One region of the Pseudomonas batumici genome, then DNA from elsewhere that is predicted to be linked to it. Evidence: predicted binding sites of a transcription regulator. Region 1 holds the regulator's gene; each other region holds the start of a gene.
The links. The regulator sigma-54, encoded in region 1, starts transcription at its own class of promoters, with help from an activator protein. The targets are predictions, from matches to a motif close to ANTGGCATNNANNTTGCTNT.
Positions count from the first base shown of each region.

Region 1 (5,880 bases):
GCCGTCTGGCCGGGATCTTCACCGACGGCGACCTGCGTCGGACCCTGGACCGCACCATCGACATTCACAGCGCCCTGATCGAAGACGTCATGACCCCCCACGGCAAGACCGCCCGGGCCGAGATGCTCGCCGCCGAAGCCCTGAAAATCATGGAAGACCACAAGATCAACGCGCTGGTGGTGGTCGACAGCGAGGACCGCCCGGTGGGCGCCCTGAACATGCACGATCTGCTGCGCGCGGGAGTGATGTAAATGAACGACGACCTGTTGCAACGCGGCAAGGCCATCAAGCTGGCGGTCTTTGACGTCGATGGCGTACTGACCGACGGCCGCCTGTACTTTCTCGAGGACGGCAGCGAATTCAAGTCCTTCAGCACCCTCGACGGCCAGGGCATCAAGATGCTGATGGCCGCCGGCGTGCAAACCGCGATCATCAGCGGTCGCAAGACCGCACTGGTCGAACGCCGCGCGCAGAACCTGGGCATCCCCCATGTCTACCAGGGTCGCGAAGACAAGCTTGTAGTCCTTGATGCCCTGCTCGCCCAACTCAATCTAAGCTATGAACAGGTGGCCTACCTGGGCGACGACCTGCCGGACCTGCCGGTGATCCGCCGCGTCGGGCTGGGCATGGCCGTGGCCAACGCCGCCGGCTTCGTACGCGAACACGCCCACGGCATCACCCGTGCCCGGGGCGGCGAAGGCGCCGCCCGCGAATTCTGCGAACTGATCCTGCAAGCCCAGGGCAGCCTTGAAGCGGCTCACGCCGCCTACCTGTAGAGCCATTTATGCTGAGCAAGAAAATTCGCAACATTCTGCTGTTCGGAGTCATTGCCGCCATTTTCGCGGCCGCCGGCTACTGGAACATCAGCCCGGAGCGCTTCCTCGAGCGCCCGGTGGCCAAGGTCGATGAAACCCAGATCGACTACTACGCTATCAATGCCCACAGCATCCAATACATGCCCGACGGCCGGGTGCAGTACGACCTGACCGGTGACAAGGTCGAACACCTCAAGGCTTCGGACGTGACCCTGGTGACCAAGCCCGACATGCACATCTACCGTGGCACGGTCTATCCCTGGCATGTCCAGAGCGAGCACGCCGAGGTCAATCCGGACGGCACCCAGATCGAACTGATCGACTCGGTCCGGGTCGCACGCACCGACGAACTACAGCGGGAAGTCATCATTACCAGCAGTCGAATGACAGTATTCCCACAGCAGCAATATGCGCAGACCGAACAAGCCGTTAGAATCGACGGCGCCGACGGCGTGACCACTGGCAATGGAATGAAAGCGTATTTGAACGACAGCCGGATACACCTGCTGTCCAATGTAAGAGGACAGTATGAGTCTCGTTAAAACCCTCCCTATTTTGCTTGGCCTCGGTGCGGCACTGGGAAGCGTGAGCGCCTGGGCACTGCCGACCGACAGCCAGCAGCCCATCCGCATCCAGGCCGACGACGCTCAACTGGACGACAAGCAAGGCATCGCCACCTACAAGGGCGACGTGGTCATCACCCAGGGCTCGATGATCGTCAAGGGCAACACCGTGACGCTGACCCGCACCAAGGACGGCGCCATCGACGTGGTGACCTCCGTGGGCAACCTGGCCTACTTCGAGCAGTTGCAGAAAGTCGGCGATCCGAAGCCGGTGCAAGGCTATGGCATGACCATCCAGTACCACGCCCAGCAGAATCGCATCATCCTGATCGACAAGGCCAAGGTGATCAACGACGGCAACACCACCGAAGGCGAGAAAATCGTCTACGACACGGTGAAGCAGGTCGCCCAGGCCGGGCGCGCCACCGGCAACGCTATCACCGCCCCGCGCCCACGCATCGACATGGTCATCCAGCCGAAGCAGAAAACCGACCAGCAGAAGGCGCAGTAATGGCAACCCTGAAAGCCCAGCATCTGGCCAAGGCCTACAAAAGTCGCCAGGTGGTGCGTGATGTCAGCCTGTCGATCGACAGCGGGCAGATCGTCGGCTTGCTCGGTCCCAACGGTGCCGGCAAGACCACCTGCTTCTACATGATCGTCGGCCTGGTCCAGGCCGACCAGGGCCGCGTGCTGATCGACGACCAGGACGTCAGCCACCAGCCCATGCACGGCCGCGCCCGCGCCGGGATCGGCTACCTGCCCCAGGAAGCGTCGATTTTCCGCAAGCTGTCGGTGGCGGACAACATCATGGCGATCCTCGAGACCCGCAAGGACCTCGACAAGAACGGCCGCCGCAAGGAGCTGGAAAGCCTGCTGCAGGAGTTCCACATCAGCCACATTCGCGACAACCTCGGCATGAGCCTGTCCGGTGGCGAGCGGCGTCGCGTGGAAATCGCCCGCGCCCTGGCCACCGCGCCGAAATTCATCCTGCTCGATGAGCCTTTCGCCGGGGTCGACCCGATTTCCGTAGGCGATATCAAACAGATCATCCACCACCTCAAGGCCAAGGGCATCGGCGTACTGATCACCGACCACAACGTCCGCGAGACCCTGGATATCTGCGAAACCGCCTACATCGTCAACGATGGACAGCTGATCGCCGAGGGCGACTCGGCCACCATCCTGGCCAACGAACTGGTCAAGGAAGTCTACCTGGGCCACGAGTTCCGACTGTAGACATCGAGGGAACAGATCCAGCGCCGGAGCGCGTCCCGTTCAATAAAAACCACAGGATTTTTATTGTTACAGCGCTCTAGGCAAACCCTCGGGTTTCAGGCATATAATTTGCTTATGTTTGGCGCCCCGGCGCCCTGTAGAGTGGATGGCGCATGCGCGCCGGCGAATAAGGTGTTAAGCCCCTGCCATGAAACCATCGCTAGTCCTGAGAATGGGCCAGCAGCTGACGATGACACCGCAGCTGCAACAGGCCATCCGCCTGCTCCAATTGTCGACCCTGGACCTTCAGCAGGAAATCCAGGAGGCCCTGGAGTCCAACCCGATGCTCGAACGCCAGGAAGAAGGCGACGACTTCGACAATACCGACCCGCTGGCCGACAAAGCCGAGCACACCCCCAATACCGAGATCCAGGAACCGTCCTACCAGCAGGAAACCGCGCCGACGGTGGACAGCCTCGATGAAGGCGACTGGAACGAGCGCATTCCCAACGAGCTGCCCGTCGACACCGCCTGGGAAGATGTCTACCAGACCAGCGCCAGCAGCCTGCCCGGCAACGATGACGACGAGTGGGACTTCACCACCCGCACCTCCGCCGGCGAGAGCCTGCAGAGCCACCTGCTCTGGCAGTTGAACCTGGCGCCGATGTCCGACACCGATCGGCTGATCGCCGTGACCCTGATCGATTGCATCAACAATCAGGGCTACCTGGACGAAACCCTCGAGGAAATCCTCGACGCCTTCGACCCGGAGCTGGACATCGAGCTGGACGAGATCGAAGCGGTGCTGCATCGCATCCAGCAATTCGAACCGGCCGGCATCGGCGCACGCAACCTGGGCGAATGCCTGTTGCTGCAGCTGCGCCAGTTGCCGGCCAGGACGCCCTGGCTGGCCGAGGCACAGCGCCTGGTCATCGACTACATCGACCTGCTCGGCAGCCGCGACTACAGCCAGTTGATGCGCCGCATGAAGCTCAAGGAAGACGAGCTGCGCCAGGTCATCGAGCTGGTCCAGAGCCTCAACCCGCGCCCGGGCTCGCAGATCGAGTCCACCGAAGCCGAGTACGTCGTACCCGACGTGATCGTGCGCAAGGACAACGAGCGCTGGCTGGTGGAACTGAACCAGGAGTCGGTGCCGCGCCTGCGGGTCAACCCGCAGTACGCCGGCTTCGTCCGGCGCGCCGACACCAGCGCCGACAACACCTTCATGCGCAACCAGTTGCAGGAAGCCCGCTGGTTCATCAAGAGCCTGCAGAGCCGCAACGAGACCCTGATGAAAGTCGCCACCCAGATCGTCGAGCACCAGCGCGGCTTCCTGGAATACGGTGACGAGGCGATGAAGCCGCTGGTCCTGCATGACATCGCCGAAGCGGTCGGCATGCACGAGTCGACGATTTCCCGGGTCACCACGCAGAAATTCATGCATACCCCCCGCGGTATCTATGAACTGAAATACTTTTTCTCCAGCCACGTCAGCACCTCCGAGGGCGGTGAATGCTCGTCCACGGCGATCCGCGCGATCATCAAGAAACTGGTTGCAGCGGAAAATCAGAAAAAGCCGTTGAGTGACAGCAAGATCGCTGGTTTACTGGAGGCACAAGGCATTCAGGTGGCCCGTCGTACCGTCGCCAAATACCGTGAGTCTCTGGGGATCGCTCCCTCCAGCGAGCGGAAGCGACTGATGTAGGCGGCAGGGCCCCGTTACAGCGTTCCAGTGGCAGGTAATCGCCTGCCGCTTTATGCACTGGCAACGAAGGAGAAGCTGTATGCAAGTCAATATCAGTGGACATCAACTGGAAGTGACCGAACCCCTGCGTGCTTACATCGGCGAGAAACTCGACCGATTGGAGCGTCATTTCGACAAGATCACCAACGTACAGGTGACCATGGCCGTCGAAAAACTGAAGCAGAAAATTGAAGCCACCTTGCATATCCACGGCGGTGAAGTCGTCGCCAACGCCGAGCATGACGACATGTATGCCGCGATCGACCTGCTCACCGACAAGCTGGACCGACAACTGAAAAAGCATAAGGAAAAGAACCTGCACCTGCTCCAGGGTACAGGTCGCTGATACCCATCCATGATCCGACTTGAAAGCATCCTGACCCCCGGCCGTTCCCTGGTGAACGTGCCGGGCGGCAGTAAAAAGAAAGCCCTCGAGCAAATTGCCAACCTGATCAGCCGCGAAGTCCCTTACCTGGCCATGCAGGATGTCTTCGATAGCCTGGTTGCGCGGGAAAAACTCGGCTCGACCGGTTTCGGCAATGGCATTGCCATTCCACACTGCCGCCTCAAGGGTTGCCTGACGCCCATCAGCGCCCTGATGCACCTGGACGCCCCCATCGATTTCGACGCCATCGACGGCGCGCCGGTTGACCTGCTGTTCGTCCTGCTGGTCCCGGAAGCGGCCACCGATGCCCACCTGGAGCTGCTACGGCAGATTGCCAGCATGCTGGACCGCAAGGACGTCCGCGACAAACTCCGCGCTGCAGCCTCCAACCAGGCCCTGTATCAGGTGGTCCTGGACGAGCAGAACGGTCATTAACCATGCGCTTGATCATCGTCAGCGGCCGCTCCGGCTCAGGTAAAAGCACCGCCCTCGATGTTCTCGAGGACAGCGGCTATTACTGCATCGACAACCTGCCGGCCGGCCTGTTGCCGGAACTGGCCGAGCGAGCGCTGATCCATACCGAGCTGGCACAACCGCTGGTCGCCGTATCCATCGACGCACGCAACCTGCCCAGCCACCTGTCGCGGTTCCCGGAACTGCTGGCTGAAGTGCGCAGCCGGCATATCCAGTGCGATGTCCTGTACCTGGACGCCGACGAAGAAACCCTGCTCAAGCGCTTCTCCGAAACCCGTCGGCGCCACCCGCTGAGCAGTGCCGATCGCTCCCTGGCCGAGGCCATCCGCGACGAAAGCAACCTGCTGGGGCCGATCTCGGACCTGGCCGACCTCAAGGTCAATACCACCCACCTGAACCTCTATCAGTTGCGTGACACCATCAAGCTGCGCCTGCTGAACCAGCCGGAACCGGGCACGGCCTTCCTGGTGGAGTCATTCGGTTTCAAGCGCGGGATGCCGGTGGATGCCGACCTGGTGTTTGACGTACGCTGCCTGCCCAACCCCTACTGGAAACCGGAGTTGCGCGAACAGTCCGGGCTCGACCAGGCGGTGGCCGAGTACCTGGCCGCACAACCGGATGTCGAGGAAATGTACCAGGATATTTCCAGTTATTTGCTCAAATGGTTACCGCGTTTTGCCGCCA
Region 1 is NZ_CP144470.1:2,809,920-2,815,799, forward strand. Features, by position in the region: gene NUH87_RS12720 (KpsF/GutQ family sugar-phosphate isomerase) at 1-251, shown strand, start outside; gene NUH87_RS12725 (HAD family hydrolase) at 252-776, shown strand; gene lptC (LPS export ABC transporter periplasmic protein LptC) at 785-1,357, shown strand; gene lptA (lipopolysaccharide transport periplasmic protein LptA) at 1,344-1,889, shown strand; gene lptB (LPS export ABC transporter ATP-binding protein) at 1,889-2,614, shown strand; gene NUH87_RS12745 (RNA polymerase factor sigma-54) at 2,802-4,298, shown strand; gene hpf (ribosome hibernation-promoting factor, HPF/YfiA family) at 4,378-4,683, shown strand; gene ptsN (PTS IIA-like nitrogen regulatory protein PtsN) at 4,693-5,157, shown strand; gene rapZ (RNase adapter RapZ) at 5,160-5,880, shown strand, end outside.

Region 2 (5,880 bases), 2.5 Mb from region 1:
AAGTACTACGACGGTTCCGTGCAGCAGATCGAACGCATCCCGCAGGAGCTCAAGGAGCTGTATGCGACCGCGTTCGAAGTGGAAACCAAGTGGATCGTCGATGCCGCCAGCCGTCGCCAGAAGTGGATCGACCAGGCGCAGTCGCTGAACCTGTACATCGCCGGTGCTTCGGGCAAGAAGCTCGACGTGACCTACCGCATGGCCTGGTACCGTGGTCTGAAGACCACCTACTACCTCCGTGCCCTGGCCGCGACCAGCACCGAGAAGTCGACCATCAACACCGGCAAGCTGAACGCGGTGTCCAGTGGCGGCAACCACGGCGACGATTCGATCCTGGCGGCCCCCACCGCGCCAGCCGGCCCGGCACCTGTGCCAAAGGCCTGTGCGATCGACGAGCCGGATTGCGAAGCTTGCCAATAAGCCGAGCCAGGCCAGCGCGTCACCGCGCTGGTTGAGAAACCCCCGTCAGGCCCAGCCTGGCGGGGGTTTTCTTTTGCCGGAAGCGCCCCTCCAGATTCCCCCCTCCCCTTATCACAGGCACAAAAAAGCCCCATTCAAGGGGCTTTCCTGCAAAGCACTTTCAGTCAGGCCGCATCACGCCATCTGGATGATGGTCTGCATGATGCTGCTCTGGGTGGAGATGGTCTTGGCGTTCGCCTGGTAGTAGCTCTGGCCCTTGATCAGGTCCACCAGCTCGCTGGTCAGGTTGACGTTGGAGGCCTCCAGGGAACCGGAAACGATCGAACCGTTGGTGCCGACCGTACCGCCGTCGAAGGCCGGCTGGCCGGACGAGAAGGTTTCTTTCCAACTGGTGCCACCTACGGCCTGCAGACCTTGCTCGTTGGTGAAGGTCGCCAGGGCCACCTGGCCGATCGCCTTGTGCTGCTGGTTGCTGAAGTTGGCCGAGATCACACCGGTGGCATCGATGGTGACGTCGGTGATCTGGCCGGTGGCGTAACCGTCGTTGGTGATGCTGTTACGGGCGGTATCGGCGTTGAACTGGGTGGTTTTCGTAAAGTCGACAGCAATGCCGGCGGCGTTCGCGCCCGCGCCGTTCGCCGTCCAGACACCCCCGGTGACGGTGCCTGGCACCCAACCGGCAACGGTAATGGAGGTCTGGCCAGCGACACCGCCGATGCTCGCCAACTTGCCCGCGGAGTCAAAGGTCACAGTCACCGGGACAGGGTCGGTGGCCCCACCCACGGTTGCCGCCGTGCCATTAGGGTTGCGACCATCAATCAGCGAATAGACGTTCCAGGTGTTGGAACCGGTCTTGACCGCATACTGGTCCAGGGGGTGGGCATTGCCCTGGGTGTCATAGATAGTGGTGCTGAACGGCTTGGTGTAGGTCGCGGTATTGGTCGGATCGAACGGCGTGGCGATTACCGCCGACTTGGAGTCGAGGTTGAGGGTCGAGCCGATCTTGGTAGTGGTCTGGGGCGACAGGTTCGAGGTGTCGATCCGCAGGTTGGTCAGCACGCCCGGAATGATGTTGCCGTTGGCATCGGCGGCAAAGCCTTGCAGTTTCGCGGTGCCGTCGGTGTTGGTGACGTAGCCGTCCTTGTCGGTTTTGAAGGTGCCGGCACGGGTGTAGCTCAGGGAACCGTTGCCGCTCAGGACGAAGAAGCCGTTGCCCTGCACGCCCATGTCCAGCACGTTGCCGGTGCTGTCCATGCCGCCGTTGCCGAAGTTCTGCGACACGTTGGCCAGGTTCACGCCGTTACCGATGGTCTTGGCGCCGGTACCCAGCTTGGTCGCCGAGTACACGTCGGCGAACTCCGCACGGGAAGACTTGAAGCCGGTGGTGTTGACGTTGGCGATGTTGTTGCCGGTGACGTCGAGTTGCTTGCTGGCCGCAGAGAGACCGCTCAAACCGATATTGAAAGACATGGTTCACTCCTTACTTCGTGTGGGTCGGCTCTTACAGGCCAATGGTCTGGACTTTGGACAGAGCAACACTGCCCACGCCCGCCAGGTTGAGCATCATTTCGCCGCCGTTCTGACCCAGGGTCACGCTGCTGACGGTCGCCGGCAGGTTGGTCGTGAGCGCCGTGGCCGTGCCATTGATCGGCGCGGAGGCATTGAAGGTGTAGGTGCCGCTGGACAACAAGGTGCCCGCATCATTCTTGCCATCCCAGGTAAAGGCGGCATTGCCGGCCGCCTGGGAGCCCAGGTCGATGGTCCTGACCACGGTGCCGCTGGAATCGGTGATCTTCAGGGTCACATCGCTGACGGAGCTTGGAACCACGGCCGTGCCGGTGAAGGTCTTGCTGGTATCGACCACGGCCTGGGTGGCCGGCGCGATAACCGAACGCCCGACCATCGACGACGCCTGCAGCGCCTGGGACGACTGGAAGGAACTGGAGATGTTGTTCACGCTGGTGTTGAGCGTCTGGATACCTTCCAGGCTGCTGAACTGCGCCAACTGTGCGACGAAGGCACTGTTGTCCTGGGGGTTGAGCGGGTCCTGGTTCTTCAGCTGGGTCACCAGCAGTTGCAGGAACGCGTCCTTGCCCAGCGTCTGGCCGCCGGCGGCGCTGCTGATGGCATTGCCCAGCGCGTCGGTACTGCCGGTGGTTGTCTTCTTGGAGTTGGCAATAATCGTATCAAGTGTCGAAGTACTGGTACTCGACGAAGTGCTGGAAACCGTGGTCATGGAAATCGCCCCTTATCACTGACCGAGAGTCAGGACCTTCTGCATCATGGTTTTGGCGGTGCTCATAATGTCCGCGTTGGTCTGGAACGAACGGCTGGCGGAAATCATGTCGGCCATTTCCTGAACCACGTTGACGTTGGGGTAGTAGACATACCCGTTGGCGTCAGCGGCCGGATGGTTCGGCTCATAACGGGCTTCAAGGTTGCTGGGGTCTTCGACCACGCCCATGACCTGAACGCCGGCGCCCGCTCCGTCCTGGCTCTGGAACAGCGAGTTGTCGGTCTGGCCCTGGCCGTTCTGGAACATGGTGGCGAACACCGGATGACGGGCACGATAGGTCTGGTCCATGCTCGACGAGACGGTTTCGGCGTTGGCGATGTTACTGGCGACGGTGTTCAGGCGAGTGGTCTGGGCACTCATGCCGGTACCGGCAATGTTGAAAACGCTGGACAGGGACATGACTTATTCTCCACGCAGGGCTGAAACCAGCCCTTTGAATCGTGCGTTCAGCAGGGTGAAGCTGGCCTGGAAGTCGACCGAGTTCTTCGCATAGTTCGATTGCTCGATCTGCGCATCCACGGTGTTCTGGTCGATCGACGGCTGCATCGGTGTGCGGTACTGCAGCGTGGCATCGCCGTTGCTCAGACCCTGGGCTTCGATATGGCGGGCATTGGTGGTGTTCAGCGCAAAGCTGCCGTTCTGGGCCTTTTCGCTCTGCTCGGCGAGCACCGAGGAGAAATCCATGTCCCGTGCCTTGTAGTTCGGGGTATCGGCGTTGGCGATGTTGTTCGCCAGAACTTCGGCGCGCTGGGCGCGGAAGGCCAGGGCTTGCTCATGGATACCGAGCGCTTTATCGAAGTTGATGCTCATGTCGGGAAACCTTTAGCGGGTTGACCTGGTTTTTTGGAACAGGCTGTTCGTTGCAAGTGACAAAGCAAGGCTCATGCCAGCTTTTCAATGCTTGTAAATCAAGGGCTTGCAGGCAGATGGCGAGCGGCAATGCCAGAAAAGCGGCAAGGCATTTCCGCCGAGCGCCGGTAAAGCGGCAAAACAAGCCAGAAAAAAAAACGGGAACCCGCTGGGGTTCCCGTCTTTTTGTCCTGCTTGCCGCTTACTTGGCCTGGTAGATGATCCCCGGGCTGCACTGCACCATCTGATAGTGATCCGGCAGACCGTTCAGGGCTTCCGATGCCCCGAGGTACAGGTAGCCGCCCGGCTTCAGGGTGCCGTGGATACGCAGCAGAATGTCCTTCTTCACTTCAGCGGAGAAGTAGATCAACACGTTGCGGCAGAACACGATGTCGAACTTGCCCAGGCTCGCATAGCTGTCCAACAGGTTGAACGAGCGAAACTCCACTCGACTCCTGATCGGCGCCTTGACCGCCCAGCGCCCCGGTCCCTTGGGATCGAAGTAACGCTGCAGGCGCTCGGGCGACAGGCCGCGGCCAATAGCCAGACTGTCGTATTCACCGCTCTTGCAGTTGGTGAGCATCAGCCCGGACAGGTCGGTGGCGACAATCTGCGCGCCGCCCTTCAACTGCCCCATGTTGGTCCGCTCGAACTCATCGATCGACATCGAGATCGAATAGGGCTCCTGCCCCGACGAGCACGCGGCCGACCAGATCCGCAGACGCTGGCCAGGACTGGCCTTGATCATTTCCGGCAACACCTTGTTCTTCAGGACCTCGAAGGGATAGGTGTCACGAAACCACAGGGTTTCGTTGGTGGTCATGGCATCCACCACCTGCTCGCGCAAACCGCTGCGTGGCTGGGTCTGGATCCGCTGAACCAGCTCGCCCAGGGACTTGAGCCCCTGCTGCTCCATCAGTTTATTGAGACGGCTGGAAACCAGATACTGCTTGTTTTCACCGAGCAGAATGCCACAGGCCTTTTCCAGGAAGACCCGGAACTGTTCGAAATCCAAATTACCCGTAGACAAATGATGCCGCCTCTACAATCGTTGGTACCGCCGGGAACGGAGGTTCCCGGTCGCTTATTCTGCCGCCTTGATCCGACCGACCACCCGGGCTGCCAGGTCATCGGGACGGAACTTGGCCAGGAAGTCATCGGCGCCGACCTTCTTGACCATCGCCTGGTTGAAGACCCCTGACAAGGAAGTATGCAGGATGATATGAAGTTTTTGCATGCGTGGATCGTTGCGGATCTCGGCCGTGAGGGTGTAACCGTCCATTTCGGGCATTTCGATGTCGGAGATCATCATCAGGAATTCCTCTTCCGGCTTCTTGCCCTCGTCGACCAGCTTGCGCAGGTAATCCAACGCCTGCCGGCCGTCGTTCAACGCCACCACTTCCACGCCCACGGTCTGCAGGCAACGCGTGACCTGCTTGCGCGCCACCGATGAGTCATCCACCGTCAGCACCCGCATCGAAATCGCCTTGGCCTGGGTCTCGACATCGACCACCCCATGGGAAATCGATTCGGAGGTCGGCGACACCTCGGCGAGGATCTTCTCGACGTCGATGATTTCCACCAACTGGTTGTCGATCCGGGTCACGGCGGTCAGGTAGTGATCGCGTCCGGTGCCCTTGGGCGGCGGATGGATCTCTTCCCAGTTCATATTGACGATGCGCTCCACCGATTTCACCAGGAAACCCTGGGTCTTGGTGTTGTACTCGGTAATGATCACAAACGGATTACTTTGATCCTGGAGCCCACCCGCCCCGGTGGCCATCGCCAGATCCAGGATGGGAATGGTCGCCCCACGGATATTCGCCACACCACAGACCACCGGGCTGGATTTGGGCATCAGGGTCAGCTTGGGGCACTGCAGCACCTCCCGCACCTTGAAGACGTTGATCCCGTACAACTGCTGACCATCCAGGCGAAACAACAACAGCTCGAGGCGGTTCTGCCCGACCAGTTGCGTACGCTGGTTCACCGAATCCATCACACCCGCCATACCAGCCACCTCTTACCAAGCTTCATGATCCGACGCCTCTGCGGCATTAAACGGCACGAGCCTTGCTTTTTATACTGTTATGAAAGCACAAACGACATTTTTTCGACGCCTGACCTCACAGTACCGCAGATTGCTCTGGGTCTTGGCGGCTTTATGCTGTCTGAACCCCGGCGGCCCTGCCCTTGCTGAGTCGGCGACCCTGCCTGATCAGCTTATCGGCGTGACCCAAGGCTTTCTTGAGTTCACCGTAGAAGACTATCTGGCTACCAGTCAAACCGAAGGGCGCTACGAAATCCAGGTCAAC
Region 2 is NZ_CP144470.1:5,318,400-5,324,279, reverse strand. Features, by position in the region: gene NUH87_RS24260 (ribonucleoside-diphosphate reductase subunit alpha) at 1-420, shown strand, start outside; gene flgE (flagellar hook protein FlgE) at 595-1,890, opposite strand; gene flgD (flagellar hook assembly protein FlgD) at 1,922-2,656, opposite strand; gene flgC (flagellar basal body rod protein FlgC) at 2,672-3,115, opposite strand; gene flgB (flagellar basal body rod protein FlgB) at 3,119-3,526, opposite strand; gene cheR (protein-glutamate O-methyltransferase CheR) at 3,768-4,595, opposite strand; gene NUH87_RS24230 (chemotaxis protein CheV) at 4,650-5,576, opposite strand; gene flgA (flagellar basal body P-ring formation chaperone FlgA) at 5,656-5,880, shown strand, end outside.
Region 2: the regulator sigma-54 is predicted to act here: its motif matches at 3,588-3,607, upstream of flgB (flagellar basal body rod protein FlgB).

Region 3 (5,880 bases), 2.8 Mb from region 1:
TCCGCTCGCGGCGGGGCCGTGCGGTCCTGCCGGCGGTGATCACCGACCGGGTCCGGCCGGGCAACTGTTTTGCGCCCTTTCACTGGAACGATGTGTTCGGCGACGACCTGGCCATCAACGCCGTCACCAGCGACGCCATCGACCCGCTGTCGCTGCAGCCGGCGTTCAAATTCTGTGCGGTGAACCTGCTGGCCCTGCCCCCGGAACCCACCCGCCTGGTCCCCGAACTCGCGCTGGCCGGCGCCTCGACTGTTGCCCCGGAGGGCTTTTCTCCCATGCAGCTCAACGCCTTCGCCCGCCTGCTCAACCTCGATACCCCGGCCGAGCTGAGCCTGGCCGCCGACGAACGCCTGTACATGCAGGGCTACCTGCTGGGCCTGCGCAGCGCCGAGGCCAAGGCCCCCGGGGTGCCCACCCTCCCCGCCAGCGCGCCCTTCGGCGCCGACAAGCGTCTGCTGCTGGATGGCCTGCTCGCCGGGTTGTTTTCCCGTACGGCGGGCACGGCGCCGGAGCCGCAGACCGCCGCCACGGTTCAAGCGACCCGCCCCGAATGGCTGGTGCTCTGGGCCTCGCAAACCGGCAACAGCGAAGAACTGGCCCAGGCCTGTGCCAAGCGCCTGGACGCCGCCGGCCAACGGACCCGCCTGCGCGCCATGGACGAGGCCGGCCTTGACGACCTGCGTGGCGCCAGCAGCGTATTGCTGGTCACCAGCACCTTTGGCGACGGCGACCCGCCGGACAATGCCGCGAATTTCTGGCAGGCCCTGCAAGGTGCCCAGGACCAGGCCCTGGCGCAAAGCCGCTACAGCGTGCTGGCCCTGGGCGACGCCAACTACGATCAGTTCTGCGGCTTCGGTCGCAAGCTCGACGAGCGCCTGAGTGAACTCGGCGCCGAACGCCTGCTGCCCCGCCTGGAGTGCGAGCAGGACACCCAGCAAGCCGTCGAACCTTGGCTCACCACACTCTGCGCGGCACTCAGCGGCGCGTCCGCGCCCCCCGCTGCGCTCGCGCCAGTCGCCGAGGTGGCGCCCGCGACACCAGCCGCCCCGGCCGACATCGGCAGCCCCTACAGCCGCCATCACCCGTTGCGTGCCCGCCTCCTGCACAATCAGGTGCTCAATGCCCCCGGCGCGGAAAAGGAAACCCGCCATCTGGTGTTCGACCTCGGCGACCAGGATTTCCCCTACCAGGCCGGCGACGCCCTCGGCGTCTGGCCGAGCAACTGCCCGGAGTCGGTCGAACAACTACTGGGCCTGCTGGAGCTGGACGGCGCCGCCGTGGTCACCCTCAAGGACAAGACGCCGATGACGCTACGCGAGGCCTTGCTCGACCACCTGGACATCACCCGCATCACCCCGGAAATCCTCCGTCGGGTCTGCGGACTCTGCGCCAGCCCCTGGCTGGACGAGTTGCAGGAGGAAGCCAACCAGGCCCGGCTCAAGGACTGGCTCTGGGGCCGGCAACTGCTGGATCTGCTGCGGGAGTTCCCCATCAGCCTCGGCGCCAATCAGTTGATCAGCCTGCTCAAGCCCTTGCAGCCACGGCTGTACTCGATCTCCTCCAGTGCGAAAGTCACCCCGGGACAGGTGCACCTGACGGTTTCCACCGTGCGCTACCGGCACGGCGAGCAGATCCGTGGCGGGGTCTGCTCGACCTTTCTCGCCGACCGTGCCGCCAGCAGCGGTGCCCGCCTGTTTATCCAGCGCACCACGCACTTCCGGATCCCGCAGGACCCGCGCACGCCGCTGATCATGATCGGCCCCGGCACCGGCATCGCACCGTTTCGCGCCTTCCTGCAGGAACGCCAGGCCCAGGGCGCCGACGGCAAGAACTGGTTGTTCTTCGGCGAGCAACGCGCCGCCAGTGATTTCTACTACCGCGAGGAGCTCGATGCCTGGCTGCGCAGCGGTCATCTGAGTCGCCTGGACACCGCCTTCTCCCGTGACCAGACTGAAAAGATCTACGTACAACAGCGCATGCTCGAAGCCGGTGCACAGCTCTGGAAATGGCTGGAGCAAGGTGCCTGTGTGTATGTCTGCGGCGATGCCAGCCGCATGGCCAAGGACGTCGACGCCGCGCTGAAGAAAATCGTCCAGGTCCACGGACGGATGAGCGGCGGCGCCGCGGCGCTGTATGTCAGCGCCATGAGCAAGGACCGGCGCTATCTGCGTGATGTCTATTGACCGGGATATTCAACACACCGCGTAACTGTAGGAGCCGGCTTGCTGGCGATAGCGGCCGATGAGGCGATGCAAGGCTCACGGGCCTCATCGCTGGCAAGCCAGCTCCTACAAGGGACCGTGTTTGGCCTGACCGACGGGTATCGGCATAACTCTTGCTCCGCCTAGTGACAGGCGCCAGCCCTACAGCTTCAGGAATCACCGCATGAACAACGATTTGGCAAGATCCCCACTGGCCTGGGTCGCAGGCAGCGATGCCCCGGAAAAGCACATCCTCAACCTCGGCTACATGCCCTTGAGCGACAGCGCCTCGCTGGTGGTGGCGGCCACCCAGGGCTTCGCCCAGCCCTATGGCCTGACACTGAACCTGCAGCGGCAGAACTCCTGGGCCGGCCTGAGCGACAAGCTGGTCAGCGGCGAACTGGACGCCGCCCATGGCCTGTACGGGATGATCTACGCCATCCAACTGGGCATCAGCGGCACTCCGGCCACCGACATGGCGGTGCTGATGGGCCTGAACCAGAACGGCCAGAGCATCAACCTCTCGCAGCCGCTCAAGGACAGCGGCGTGACCAGCGGCGCGGCCCTGCGGCAACGCGCCCGGCCAGGCCAGGCCAAACTGACCTTCGCCCAGACCTACCCCACCGGCACCCATGCCATGTGGTTGTATTACTGGCTGGCCAGCCAGGGGATCCACCCACTGGAGGACGTCAACAGCGTGGTGGTGCCGCCACCGCAGATGCTCGAACACCTGCAAGCCGGGCGCATCGACGGTTTCTGTGTCGGCGAGCCCTGGGCCGCCCATGCCGTCGAGCAGGGCCAGGGCTTTACCCTGGCCACCAGCCAGGCGATCTGGCCAGACCATCCGGAAAAGGTCCTGGCCTGCACCCGCGCGTTCGTCGAAGAATACCCCAACACCGCGCAGGCCCTGGTGATGGCGATCCTGGAGGCCAGCCGGTTTATCGAAGAAAGCCAGGAAAACCGCCGCAGCACCGCACAATTGATGAGCGGACGCGACTACCTCGATGCCCCCCTTGCGAGCATCGAGCCGCGTCTGCTGGGCCGCTACGACGACGGTCTCGGCCGGCACTGGCAAGACCCCCATGCCCTGAGCTTCCACGGCCGGGGCAAGGCCAACTACCCGTACCTCTCCGACGGCATGTGGTTCATGACCCAGTTCCGCCGCTGGGGCCTGCTGCGCGAAGCGCCGGACTACCTGGGCGTGGCGCGCCAGGTCCAGCAACTGGAGCTGTACAGCCGCGCCGCGAGCGCCCTGGACATCTGCGTGCCCAACACCCCGATGCGCAGCAGCCAACTGCTCGATGGCAAGCGTTGGGACGGTTCCGACCCGGAGACCTACGCCCGTGGCTTTGCCCTGCATGCCCTCAATGACAACTGACGGGAGCTGGCCGCCATGCTGAAAATCCTGCTGATCAACGATACCTCGAAGAAGCTCGGGCGCCTGCGCACGGCCTTGAGCGAAGCGGGTTTCGAGGTGATTGACGAATCCGGCCTGACCATCGACCTGCCCGCGCGGGTCGAGGCCGTGCGCCCGGATGTGCTGCTGATCGACACCGACTCCCCCAGCCGTGACGTGCTGGAGCAGGTGGTGCTGCTGAGCCGCAATCAACCCCGCCCCATCGTCATGTTCACCGACGAGCACGACCCCACCGTGATGCGCCAGGCGATCAAGGCCGGGGTCAGTGCCTACATCGTCGAAGGCATCCAGTCCCAGCGCTTGCAGCCGATCATGGAAGTGGCCATGGCCCGCTTCGAAAGCGATCAGCAACTGCGCGCGCAGTTGCAAGCCCGCGAGCAGCAGATCGCCGAACGCAAGCGCATCGAGATGGCCAAGGGACTGCTGATGAAAATGAAGGGCTGCGACGAGGAAGCCGCCCACACCCTGATGCGCCGCCAGGCCATGAGCAAGCAGCAGAAGCTGATCCAGGTCGCCGAACAGGTGATCGCCATGAGCGAACTGCTCGAGTGATTGCGCACCGCAACGCAGCACGGTATCGGCCAGGGGCTGCGTTGTGGGGCACGAACCTCCCCCTCCCTGCCCTCCACCGGCGGGCAATGCTCTCGAAAGGCCGAACTTGAGCGCCGCACGGCCCCGGAACAAGAACTGGCACACATAGTGCTCAGGTAATACCCGGTAGCCAACGGCGGCTGCCCCACCCCGACAAAGACGTCGCATTTCCCTTCGTGAAAACGAGCAGGGATGCGGCGTTTTTTTGTTTCTGGCGTCGGCAACAGGGCACAGGCGGCCGGTGAAATCCCCCCGTCCACAAGCCCCAGGCCTTCGTCGAACCCCTTGGCAGATGAGGTGTTAGATGCACAACAGTTTCTGGAAAGCCGGCCATACACCGACCCTGTTCGCCGCGTTCTTGTATTTCGACCTGAGCTTCATGGTCTGGTACCTGCTCGGGCCGCTGGCGGTGCAGATCGCCACCGACCTGCAACTGACCACCCAACAGCGCGGCTTCATGGTCGCCACGCCGATCCTGGCCGGGGCCTTCCTGCGCTTCATCATGGGCATGCTCGCCGACCGCCTGTCACCGAAAACCGCCGGCATCATCGGCCAGGTGATTGTCATCACGGCCCTGCTGGTGGCCTGGAAGCTGGGTATCCACAGCTATGAACAAACGCTGCTGCTGGGGGTGTTCCTCGGCATGGCCGGGGCCTCTTTCGCCGTGGCCTTGCCCCTGGCCTCGCAATGGTATCCGCCGCAGCACCAGGGCAAGGCCATGGGCATCGCCGGGGCCGGCAACTCCGGCACCGTGATCGCCGCGCTGGCGGCGCCGCTGCTGGCCGCCGCGTTCGGCTGGAGCAACGTGTTCGGCCTGGCCCTGATCCCCTTGGTGTTGACCCTGGTGCTGTTCAGCCTGCTGGCCCGCAACGCCCCCAACCGCGCCAAGGCCAAATCCATGGCCGACTACCTGAACGCCCTGGGCGACCGTGACAGCTGGTGGTTCATGTTCTTCTACAGCGTCACCTTCGGCGGCTTCATCGGCCTGGCCAGCGCCCTGCCCGGTTACTTCCACGACCAGTACGGCCTCAACCCGCAAACCGCCGGCTACTACACTGCGGCCTGCGTGTTCGCCGGCAGCCTGATGCGCCCATTGGGTGGCGCCCTGGCGGATCGTTTCGGCGGTATTCGCGCCCTGCTCGGCACCTACACCATTGCCACCCTGTGCATCGGCGCGGTGGGCTTCCACCTGTCCAGCTCGGTGGCGGCCCTGGCGCTGTTCGTCAGCGCCATGCTCGGCCTCGGCGCGGGCAACGGCGCGGTGTTCCAACTGGTGCCGCAGCGCTTTGCCAAGGAAATCGGCGTGATGACCGGTCTGGTCGGCATGGCCGGTGGTATCGGCGGCTTCCTCCTCACGGCGGGCCTGGGGGCGATCAAGCAGAGTACCGGTGACTACCAGCTCGCCCTGTGGTTGTTCGCCAGCCTCGGGCTGATCGCCTGGTTCGGCCTGTACGGAGTCAAGCGCCGCTGGAGAACCACCTGGGGTTCGGCGGCCTTCTCCGCCGCCCGGGTCTGAGCCAAGCTCATGGGCCTGCAACTCAGCTATGCCGAGGCCAGCGCCAGCGGCCCCCGGGAGCAGAACCAGGACGCGACGCGCCTGGTCATCCCGGTGCCCGCCCTGGCCGCCAGCAAGGGTTACCTATTCGCCCTGGCCGACGGTGTCAGCCACTG
Region 3 is NZ_CP144470.1:5,652,571-5,658,450, reverse strand. Features, by position in the region: gene NUH87_RS25825 (sulfite reductase subunit alpha) at 1-2,183, shown strand, start outside; gene NUH87_RS25820 (CmpA/NrtA family ABC transporter substrate-binding protein) at 2,386-3,579, shown strand; gene NUH87_RS25815 (ANTAR domain-containing response regulator) at 3,595-4,170, shown strand; gene NUH87_RS25810 (nitrate/nitrite transporter) at 4,514-5,725, shown strand; gene NUH87_RS25805 (bifunctional protein-serine/threonine kinase/phosphatase) at 5,735-5,880, shown strand, end outside.
Region 3: the regulator sigma-54 is predicted to act here: its motif matches at 2,323-2,342, upstream of NUH87_RS25820 (CmpA/NrtA family ABC transporter substrate-binding protein).